Regions from separate parts of the Pseudomonas sp. EA_5y_Pfl2_R50 genome, predicted to be linked through region 2. Evidence: predicted binding sites of a transcription regulator. Region 2 holds the regulator's gene; the other holds the start of a gene.
What was found. Region 2 encodes FliA, which starts transcription of late flagellar genes. Its sites were predicted from a motif close to CTAAAGTTTNNNNNNNNNNNGCCGNTAA; they were not measured.
Positions count from the first base shown of each region.

Region 1 (5,211 bases), on a different contig from region 2:
CAAATAACGGCCTCGTCACGGGTAATGATGGTGGCTTTGGCCAGGCGTTCGGCCGGGATCAGTTGTGCGGTGATGTCGCCGCTGCCGATGTCTTCGAGCAACGCACGGCGCACGTTGGCTTCGATTTCGGCGGTCAAATCGGCGAGACGTAGATTCGGCATAACGGGCTCCACAAACAAAGTGATTCGATTATAGGGGCATGGGACAAGCCAACCCAAGGCGAGAACGTGCGCGGTTGGCTGCATCCGGTCGAATTTCTTTGAGTCATCCCCCTTCGACCCAGGTCAGAGGAGGGGGAGGCGGCGCATAGGGGAAACCCTGACGGCTATAGCGCCGGAGACAACTTTTGCAAGATAATCCGCCTTGCATTTGACGTCATAGCTTTGACGATCTTGAGGTTGCCGCTTTAAAGCTGTGGGAGCGGGCTTGCTCGCGAAGAGGGAGTGTCAGTGAGCACTTCTGTATTTGACGTACCGCTTTTGCAAGCAAGCCCGCTCCCACAGGGGAATTGTGTTGAAAGTGACCGAAGAATCACCGTTCCAGGAGGCTTGGATGCACAACGACGGGAAAGTAGTGCCCTTGCTCAAGGCTGCTACCGATCAGGCGAATCACTCGCCGCTCGCCCGCCTGCCTGTGATTCTGCTTCAGGTTCGCGACAAGGCTGCCCAGCAACTGCGCCACGGTTTGCAGGAACTGTTCGATAACGCTGACGACACCCTGTTTGAAATGGCCGATCGGGCGCGTAACGACGTCGAGCAGAACATCTTTTTCGAAGCCATGCGCGACCTGCGCCTCAAGCGCAAACACATCGAGCGCGGTTTTCTCGAGCAATTCTTCGAGGCCTTTGTTGGCCTGACCCAGCACGAAGCAGGCCCTCAAGTGCTGCCGCATGCGCTGGTGTTCGAAGAGTCGGCGCCACGCTCCGATGACATGGAGCGCAGTGTGGCGGTCGAGACGATGGTCAGCCGCGTGCTCAAGCGCGATGGCTTTGCCCTCGATCAACTGACCACCCGCCTCAGCGCGCTGCTCGGCCATCAGCTCGACGATCTGCAAAACCCCCTTGCTCCGACTTCGCTCTGCGAATATTTCCTGCAGGCCGGGCGCAATCTGGGCGTGGAGATCAAGGTCAAACTGATCCTGCTCAAATTGTTCGAACGCTACGTGCTGGCTGACACTGAGCAGTTGTATGGCGAAGCCAACCAACTGCTGCAGGCCACGGGCGTATTGCCGGACCTGAAACCGGCGCCGGCACGACGCGCCATTGATCGCGCGGTCGCCAGCGAGCACAGCGAAGACAACGATGACCTGCCACAAGCCGACGAAGGCGTGCAGGAAGTGTTCGCCGCTTTGCAGCAATTGCTTTCTCACGTGCGTGGTAGCGTCGCGCCTACGCTCGAATCCGCCGTTGCCGCCCAGCCGATCACCACGCGTGACCTGCTGCGCCTGCTTTCGCACCTGCAGCAGTACGTGCCGGCGTTGGCCACGCAGGATGATTTCGATCTGCGCAATCAGCTCGAGCAGTTGCTCACCCGAGTGAGCGTCAAGAGTGGCAAATCGCGTGTGGTCGGTGACGCCGACGAAGACGTAATCAATCTGATTGCCATGGTTTTCGAGTGCATCCTGGAAGACCGGAATGTGCCGGATTCGCTCAAGGCCCTGATCGCCCGCTTGCAGATTCCGATGCTCAAGGTTGCCGTGCTCGACAAGAGCTTCTTCAGTCGCAGCAATCACCCGGCGCGCCGTCTGCTCAATGAAATCGCCGACGCTGCGATGGGATGGGGTGATCGCGACGGCGAGGCGCGCGACAGTTTGTACCTGCGGGTCGAACAGGTTGTGCAACGCTTGCTGACGGAGTTCGTCGATGACCCGGCGATTTTCTCCGAGCTGTTGGCGGACTTCCTCACGTTCACCAGCGATGAGCGCCGCCGCAGCGAATTGCTCGAACAGCGTTTGCGTGATGCCGAAGAGGGCCGGGCGAAAACCGAACTGGCCCGGCGTCGGGTCGAGCAGGCGTTGAACCAGGCATTACTGGGCAAAGTCCTGCCGCCGTCGGTGGTGACGTTCGTACAGAACGCCTGGAGCCAGGTGCTGTTGTTGACGCGCCTCAAACATGGCGATCAGTCCGCCGAGTGGCAGGCCGATGTGCAAACCATGGAGCAACTGATCTGGAGCGTGCAGCGACATGACGACGCCGAGTCCAGCCTGCGCTTGCTGGCGCTGGTGCCGGGGCTGCTCAAATCACTGCGCGATGGCCTGTCCAGCTCGGCGTTCGACCCGTTTGCCACGAGCGAATTTTTCAGTGAACTGGAAGCGCTGCATGTGCAGATGCTGGAGCGCTCATCTGCCACGGATCAGGCCGCGACGCTGGTCAAGGTGTCGCAGAGCATCGTTTTGCAAACCGCCGACGAGGGCGCGCTGGACATGACCGCGGTGCGTTTGCCCCACGATGATGCGGGTCTGCGTCAGGTGGATCAGTTGCGTCTGGGCAGTTGGGTGGTGTTTCAGGAAGACGAGGAACACACCCTGCGCTGCAAGCTCGCGGCGATCATCGAGGCCACTGGCAAGTATGTGTTTGTCGACCGCACGGGCATGAAAGTCCTGGAACGCAGCCGCACCGGGCTGGCCCTGGAATTGCGCCGTGGCACCGTGCGTACCCTGGACGACACGTTGCTGTTCGACCGTGCGCTGGAGTCGGTGCTGGGCAATCTGCGGCGACTCAATCGCGGCAAGTGATCGCGCGTCGGGGGCCGATCACGGCATACTGGGCGCCAACACAGTCGGCGTTGAAGGAATCGGTATGCAGTTGGATCCCGCTAGCGGGTGGTGTCACGGGGTGCAGGTCTGCCCATCGCCCAACTTCAATGAACGTCCTGCGGGCGAAGTTTCCCTGTTGGTGATTCACAACATCAGCCTGCCGCCGGCGCAGTTCGCCACCGGCAAGGTGCAGGAATTTTTCCAGAATCGTCTGGATGTCACCGAACATCCCTACTTTGCAGGGATTGCCGACCTGCGCGTCTCGGCGCATTTTCTGATCGAACGTGACGGCAAGGTCACCCAGTTTGTCTCCTGTCTTGAGCGGGCGTGGCATGCTGGCGTGTCGATATTCGAAGGCCGGGAAACCTGTAACGATTTTTCCGTGGGCATCGAGCTTGAAGGCACCGATGATCTGCCGTTCAGCGATGCGCAGTATCAGGCATTGACGGCGCTGACCCGCCAGTTGCAAACAGTATTTCCGGCTATCACCGGCGCGCGCATTTGCGGGCACAGCGACATAGCTCCCGGGCGTAAGACCGATCCTGGCCCGGCATTCGACTGGGCGCGTTACCGCGCGGCCCTGGCACAAGAGGAAGGACAATGAGTTTTCTGGTGTTACTGCTGGCGGTCTGGATCGAGAAATTCTCGGCCCTGCGCCATCGGGTGCAACGCGATGGCGGATGGAACCGCGAACTGAACAAACTCGAAAGCAGCCAACGGCTGGCGGACAAGCCGTGGCTGGTGCTGACGATTCTGGTGTTGCTGCCGGTGGCGCTGCTCGGATTGCTATTGCTGGTGCTGGAGCCGGTGGCATACGGCCTGCTGGCCTTGCCGGTGCATTTGCTGGTGGTGATTTACAGTCTGGGGCGTGGCGACCTGCTTGGTGGTCTAGGGCCGTTCCGCGATGCCTGGCGCCGTCAGGACCTGCAAGCGGCGGCTCACGTCGCCAAGCGTGATCTGGATATTTGCGCCGACAGCGGCGAGCAATTGCTGGATCGCGTGCAGGGGCATTTGCTGTGGGAGGCTTATCAGAGTTTCTTTGCGGTGATTTTCTGGTACTTCCTGCTCGGGCCGGTGGCGGCATTGGCCTATCGTTTGCTGGCACTCGCCGAAGAACATGGCAAGAACCCGGCGCTGGTTGAACGTGCCGCGCAGTTGCGGCATGCCTTCGACTGGGTGCCGGTGCGTTTGCTGGCGGCAAGTCTGGCGCTGGTCGGCAACTTTGTTGCGGTCAGTCGGGTGATGCTGCATGAACTGCTGAACTGGAACATCAGCGCCGCGCAACTGATCAACAAGGTTGGCCTGGCAGCGGGGGAAATCCCGCCGCCTGCGGTCGGGCCGGACGGCGTCAATACTCTCGATTGCCTGTGGGAACTGCTGTTGCGTGCGGCGGTGCTCTGGTATGCCGGGTTTGCCCTGTGGACTGTTCTGGTTCGCTGATCTATCGGGCTGAGAGAGCAAATCCCTCGGCCCGACGCGCCGTTAACCTTAAGTTACAAAACCTCCCGCCGATTTAAGCTATACAGAGACAGCGCCCGATAGTGGCTATCTGCTTTAGTCCTGCGCCTGCCAATAAAAACAAGAAAAACCAAGGGAGACTTCCAGTGAAGAGCTTGCTCTATCCCGCTGTCTCGCTGATGAATCGTCTGAGCTTCGGCATGAAGTTCAGCCTGATCAGCGTGCTGTTCCTGGTGCCGATGCTGGTGACCAATTTCTATCTGGTGCGCGATTCCTACCGTGAATTCCAGGGCACCCGCGTCGAGTTGCAAAGCCTCGACCTGCTGGGCAGCAGCCTGACCCTGCGCCGGGATCTGGAAACCCTCAACAACCTGGTGCAGATCGACGTCACCCTCGGTCAGTCCGGCAAGGCCGGGAATGTCGAGTCGCAGATCGCCAGCCTCGAACAGTCCATTCTGACCCGCCTGCAGGGCCTCAAGGCGATGGCCGACGATCCTGAACAGATCGAAGCGTTCGACGGCAAGCGTGATGAAATGGTCGCCGCATTCAAGGCTCAGCAAGCGGAAAAATCCCTGCAAAGCAAAAGCGGGCTGATCGCCAAGTTGCTGGCCAATGCGCAGATTTTCAGTCAGCTCATCGCCAGTCAGTCGGGCCTGAGCCGTGACAATCAGAGCGATATTCGTCAGCTCAGCGAGCTGATCACCCACATCACGCCCATGGTCACCCAGACCCTCGGCGAAGGGCGCGCGATGGGCTCGTTCTCGTTGGGGCAGGGGTTTCTCAACAGCGCATCAAGCACCCGTTTTGATGAGTTGCTGGCGCAGATCGAAAAACTTCAGGGCGAGTACGGCTTGAAACTGCAGGATGCTCTCGGTTCCAGCAAAGCCGCACGGGAAACGCTCAGTGCTCAGGCCGAGAGCAGCAACGCGTCGCTCAAGCAGGCCAGCGAACTGTTCGAGCAGCAAGTGGTGATGGCCGAAACCCTCGATGCACCGTGGC
Region 1 is NZ_CAXAPT010000004.1:103,524-108,734, forward strand. Features, by position in the region: gene nadC (carboxylating nicotinate-nucleotide diphosphorylase) at 1-161, opposite strand, end outside; gene AACY19_RS08475 (DUF1631 domain-containing protein) at 553-2,733, shown strand; gene ampD (1,6-anhydro-N-acetylmuramyl-L-alanine amidase AmpD) at 2,798-3,358, shown strand; gene ampE (regulatory signaling modulator protein AmpE) at 3,355-4,194, shown strand; gene AACY19_RS08490 (methyl-accepting chemotaxis protein) at 4,359-5,211, shown strand, end outside.
Region 1: the regulator FliA is predicted to act here: its motif matches at 4,242-4,269, upstream of AACY19_RS08490 (methyl-accepting chemotaxis protein).

Region 2 (5,211 bases):
GGTGCTCCTACAGGTCTAAAAACCCAAAAAACCTAAAATTCCAAAACACTAGAATCCGAGGCTGGATAACAAATCGTCCACATCGTCCTGACCGGACACAACGTCTTCTCGTTTATCGGCATGAATCTGCGGACCTTCACCCTGCGAGAGATGTTTTTGTGGATCTTTTTCTGCAAGCATCGCGGCGCGGTCATGTTCGATGCCCGCAAAGCGGTCGACCTGACTGGCCATGAGCACGAGTTTGAGCAAATTGCTTTCGACTTCGGTGACCAGTTGGGTCACACGCTTGATCACCTGACCGGTGAGGTCCTGGTAATCCTGGGCCAGCAGGATGTCGTTGAGATGGCTCGACACTTCACGGTTGTCCGTGCTGCTGCGTGACAGAAAACCGTCGACCCGGCGCGCCAGCTCGCGGAACTCTTCAGCCCCGACTTCGCGACGCATGAAGCGACTCCAATCGGCGCTCAAGGTCTGGGCTTCATCAGCCAGACCGTTGACCACCGGCGTGGCGCTTTCCACCAGATCCATGGTGCGGTTGGCCGCGGCTTCCGTCAGCTTGACCACATAGCCCAGGCGTTCGGTGGCGTCGGTGATTTGCGACACTTCCTCGGCCTGCGGCATGTGCGGATCGATCTGGAAATTGACGATCGCACTGTGCAGTTCACGCGTGAGCTTGCCCACTTCCTGATACAGGCCACGGTCACGGGTCTGATTGAGCTCATGGATCAGTTGCACCGCGTCACCGAATCTGCCTTTTTCAAGGCTCTCGACCAGTTCGACCGCGTGTTTTTTCAGGGTCGACTCGAAATCGCCCTGTGAAGATTCTTTATGCTCCATAGCTCCCCCGCGCGTTCATCAGCCGATGCGTTCGAAAATCTTCTCGATTTTGTCTTTCAGCGCCTGAGCCGTGAAAGGTTTGACCACGTAGCCGTTCACACCGGCCTGAGCGGCTTCGATGATCTGCTCACGCTTGGCTTCAGCGGTCACCATCAGTACCGGCAGGTGCTTGAGCTTTTCATCGGCACGCACGTGACGCAGCAGGTCGATACCGGTCATGCCCGGCATGTTCCAGTCCGTTACCAGAAAGTCGATGCTGCCGCTGTTGAGCACCGGAATGGCAGTGGTGCCATCGTCGGCCTCGACGGTGTTGGTGAACCCAAGATCACGCAGCAGGTTCTTGATGATCCGCCGCATCGTTGAGAAGTCATCAACGATGAGGATTTTCATGTCTTTGTTCAATTCGACCTCCAAGCAGTCTTAAACGCGCCCAGCACCTGGACGCGCCACTTCAATCAATCGGCGCAGCACTCGAAGACTGTCTGGAGCACAACAGAGCAAGACCGGTGCCGTTCATCACCGCACCAGCCTCGTTCGCAGTGTCCCCACACTGCCTTCAGCGCGCTCGCCACTCCCCCAAACGCCCCCGCAAACGGGCCGCGCACTGGCTGTGTAACTGGCTGACCCGCGATTCACTGACGCCAAGGACTTCACCGATCTCCTTGAGGTTCAGCTCTTCGTCGTAGTACAGCGCCAACACCAGTCGCTCACGCTCCGGCAAATTGGCAATCGCGTCCGCCAGCGCCGCCTGGAAGCGTTCATCTTCCAGATCGCGTGACGGCTCAAGATGAGCACTCGCGCCATCCTCGTGCAGCCCTTCGTGTTCGCCGTCCTGCAACAGGTCGTCGAAACTGAACAGGCGACTGCCCAAGGTGTCATTCAAAATCCCGTAGTAATCGTCGAGACTCAATTGGAGTTCGGCTGCAACCTCGTGATCTTTAGCGTCACGGCCGGTTTTAGCTTCAATTGAGCGAATTGCGTCGCTGACCATACGGGTATTGCGGTGAACCGAGCGTGGCGCCCAATCCCCTTTGCGCACTTCATCGAGCATCGCACCGCGGATTCGTATGCCCGCGTATGTTTCGAAACTGGCGCCTTTGCTGGCGTCGTATTTGGTCGAGACTTCGAGCAGGCCGATCATGCCGGCCTGGATCAGGTCTTCGACCTGCACACTCGCCGGCAAGCGTGCCAGCAAGTGGTAGGCAATGCGTTTGACCAATGGTGCGTAACGCTCGATCAGTTCGTACTGCGCGTCACGTGCCGACTTCTTGTAGAGATTCATGCCACTGGCGGTCATAACACAGGCCCTGCGGTTTGCTGCACGAGACGCTCGACGAAAAACTCGAGATGGCCGCGCGGGTTGGCCGGCAGCGGCCAGGTATCGACCTTCTGTGCAATCGCCTTGAACGCCAGCGCGCACTTGGAGCGCGGGAAGGCTTCGTAGACGGCACGCTGCTTCTGCACGGCCTTGCGCACGCTTTCGTCGTAAGGCACGGCGCCGACGTATTGTAGGGCCACGTCAAGGAAGCGATCCGTGACCTTGGTCAACTTGGCGAACAGGTTGCGGCCTTCCTGCGGGCTCTGCGCCATGTTGGCGAGGACGCGGAAGCGGTTCATGCCGTAATCGCGGTTGAGCAGCTTGATCAGCGCGTAGGCGTCCGTGATCGAAGTCGGCTCGTCGCAAACCACCAGCAACACTTCCTGGGCGGCGCGCACAAAACTGACTACCGAGTCACCAATACCCGCAGCGGTGTCGATCACCAGCACGTCGAGATTGTCGCCAATGTCGCTGAATGCCTGGATCAGGCCGGCGTGTTGCGCCGGGCTCAGGTGCACCATGCTCTGCGTGCCGGAAGCGGCCGGCACGATGCGGATACCGCCGGGGCCTTGCAACAGCACGTCGCGCAGTTCGCAACGGCCTTCGATGACGTCGGCCAGTGTGCGTTTCGGGGTAAGCCCCAGCAGAACGTCGACGTTCGCCAGCCCCAGATCAGCGTCCAGCAGCATGACCCGACGGCCAAGCTCTGCCAGCGCCAGAGACAAGTTCACTGACACGTTAGTCTTCCCGACGCCACCTTTGCCGCCGGTCACCGCGATCACCTGTACGGGATGCATGCTGCCCATGTTATTTCTTTACCTTGTCTTGCATAGACGGAGGCCACATTACTGGCTGCGCGTTCACAACCGGAACAATGCATGGCAGACCATCGATGTAGGTACAAAAACTGTTCATGAATACCTCAGCCTACCTGCTTGGTCGGGCTGTGATAGATATCAGCGAACATGTCGGCCATGGCTTCTTCGCTGGGTTCTTCCTGCATTTGCACGCTGACGGCACGGCTGACCAGTTGATGGCGGCGCGGCAGATGCAAATCATCCGGAATCCGTGGGCCATCGGTCAGGTACGCGACCGGCAATTCATGACTGATCGCCAGGCTCAACACTTCGCCCAGGCTTGCCGTTTCATCCAGTTTAGTCAGGATGCACCCGGCGAGCCCGCAACGCTTGTAACTGTGATAAGCGGCGGTTAGAACCTGTTTCTGGCTGGTGGTTGCCAAGACCAGATAATTTTTTGAACGAATGCCACGACCGGCGAGACTTTCGAGCTGCATGCGCAGGGCCGGATCGCTGGCTTGCAGGCCGGCGGTATCGATCAGCACCACGCGTTTGCGCAGCAGTGGGTCCAGCGCCTGCACCAGCGACTGGCCAGGATCGACGTGAGTGACCGGCACATTGAGGATGCGACCGAGCGTCTTCAACTGTTCCTGCGCACCGATACGGAAACTGTCCATGCTCACCAGCGCGACATTCTGCGCGCCGTACTTGAGCACGTAGCGCGCGGCCAGCTTGGCCAGCGTGGTGGTCTTGCCCATGCCGGCAGGGCCGACCATGGCAATCACACCGCCCTCTTCCAGCGGCTCGACTTCCGGTACGGCAATCATCCGCGCCAGGTGCGCGAGCAGCATGCGCCAGGCCTGACGAGGTTCTTCGATATCGGTGATCATCGACAGCAGATCGCGCGACAACGGGCCGGACAGACCGATGCGCTGCAGGCGGCGATACAGATTGGCTTGCGCCGGGCGGCTGCCTTGCAACTGGTTCCAGGCCAGGGTGCCCAGTTGCACTTCCATCAGCTCGCGCAGGCTGTTCAATTCGAAGCGCATCGAATCCAGTGCCCGCGGATCAACACCGGCCGATGGCTGCGCAGGGGCCGCAGCCGGACGCGCCGGGGCGGTGTAGGTCGGCTCGGTCAGCGGTTCGGCGGCGGTCAGTGGCAGGCCGGCAGTCAACGGCAGCCCGGCGAACAACTGGCGATTGGTGTTGCCGTCGGCTTCGCCACGCAGGCTCAGTTCGGCCTGGGCGGTGACGATGCGCGACTGGGTCTTGCGCAGCTCGTCTTCGAGTTCCATGTTCGGAACCCGTGGCGCCAGCGCCGACAATTTGTAATCCAGTGCCGCCGTCAGCTCGACACCGCCGGCAATGCGGCGATTGCCAATGATGGCGGCATCAGCGCCCAGCTCATCACGAACCAGCTTCATGGCCTGACGCATATCGGCGGCAAAGAAACGCTTAACTTGCATAAACCACTACCTCAGCCGTTGGGCCCTACTGTCGCAACGATGGTCACTTGCTTGTTGTCCGGTATTTCCTGGTAGGCCAGCACATGCAGTCCAGGGACGGCGAGGCGGCCAAAGCGCGAAAGCATCGCGCGAACCGGGCCTGCTACCAACAGAATCACCGGCTGACCTTGCATTTCCTGACGCTGCGCCGCTTCGATGAGCGAACGCTGCAGCTTCTCGGCCATGCTTGGCTCCAGCAGAACACCCTCTTCCGAGCCTTGTCCTGCCTTCTGCAGACTATTGAGCAATATTTGTTCCAACCTTGGTTCCAAGGTGATCACAGGCAGCTCGGACTCAGTGCCTACAATGCTTTGGACGATGGCGCGGGATACACCGACCCGCACAGCGGCCACCAATGCGGCGGTATCTTGACTCTTCGCAGCGTTGTTGGCGATGGCTTCGGCGATGCTGCGGATATCGCGCACCGGCACGTGTTCAGCGAGCAGCGCCTGCAGGACTTTGAGCAACTGCGACAACGTGACCACACCCGGCACCAGCTCTTCAGCCAGTTTCGGCGAGCTTTTGGCCAGCAATTGCATGAGTTGCTGCACTTCCTCGTGGCCGATCAGCTCACTGGAATGCTTGTACAGAATCTGGTTCAAGTGCGTCGCGACCACGGTGCTGGCGTCGACCACGGTATAACCCAGCGATTGCGCCTGGGCACGCTGGCTGATTTCGATCCACACCGCTTCCAGGCCGAAAGCCGGATCTTTGGCGTTGATGCCGTTGAGCGTACCGTAGACCTGGCCCGGGT
Region 2 is NZ_CAXAPT010000013.1:119,677-124,887, forward strand. Features, by position in the region: gene AACY19_RS21555 (protein phosphatase CheZ) at 49-837, opposite strand; gene AACY19_RS21560 (chemotaxis response regulator CheY) at 856-1,227, opposite strand; gene fliA (RNA polymerase sigma factor FliA) at 1,394-2,134, opposite strand; gene fleN (flagellar synthesis regulator FleN) at 2,131-2,961, opposite strand; gene flhF (flagellar biosynthesis protein FlhF) at 3,078-4,418, opposite strand; gene flhA (flagellar biosynthesis protein FlhA) at 4,430-5,211, opposite strand, start outside.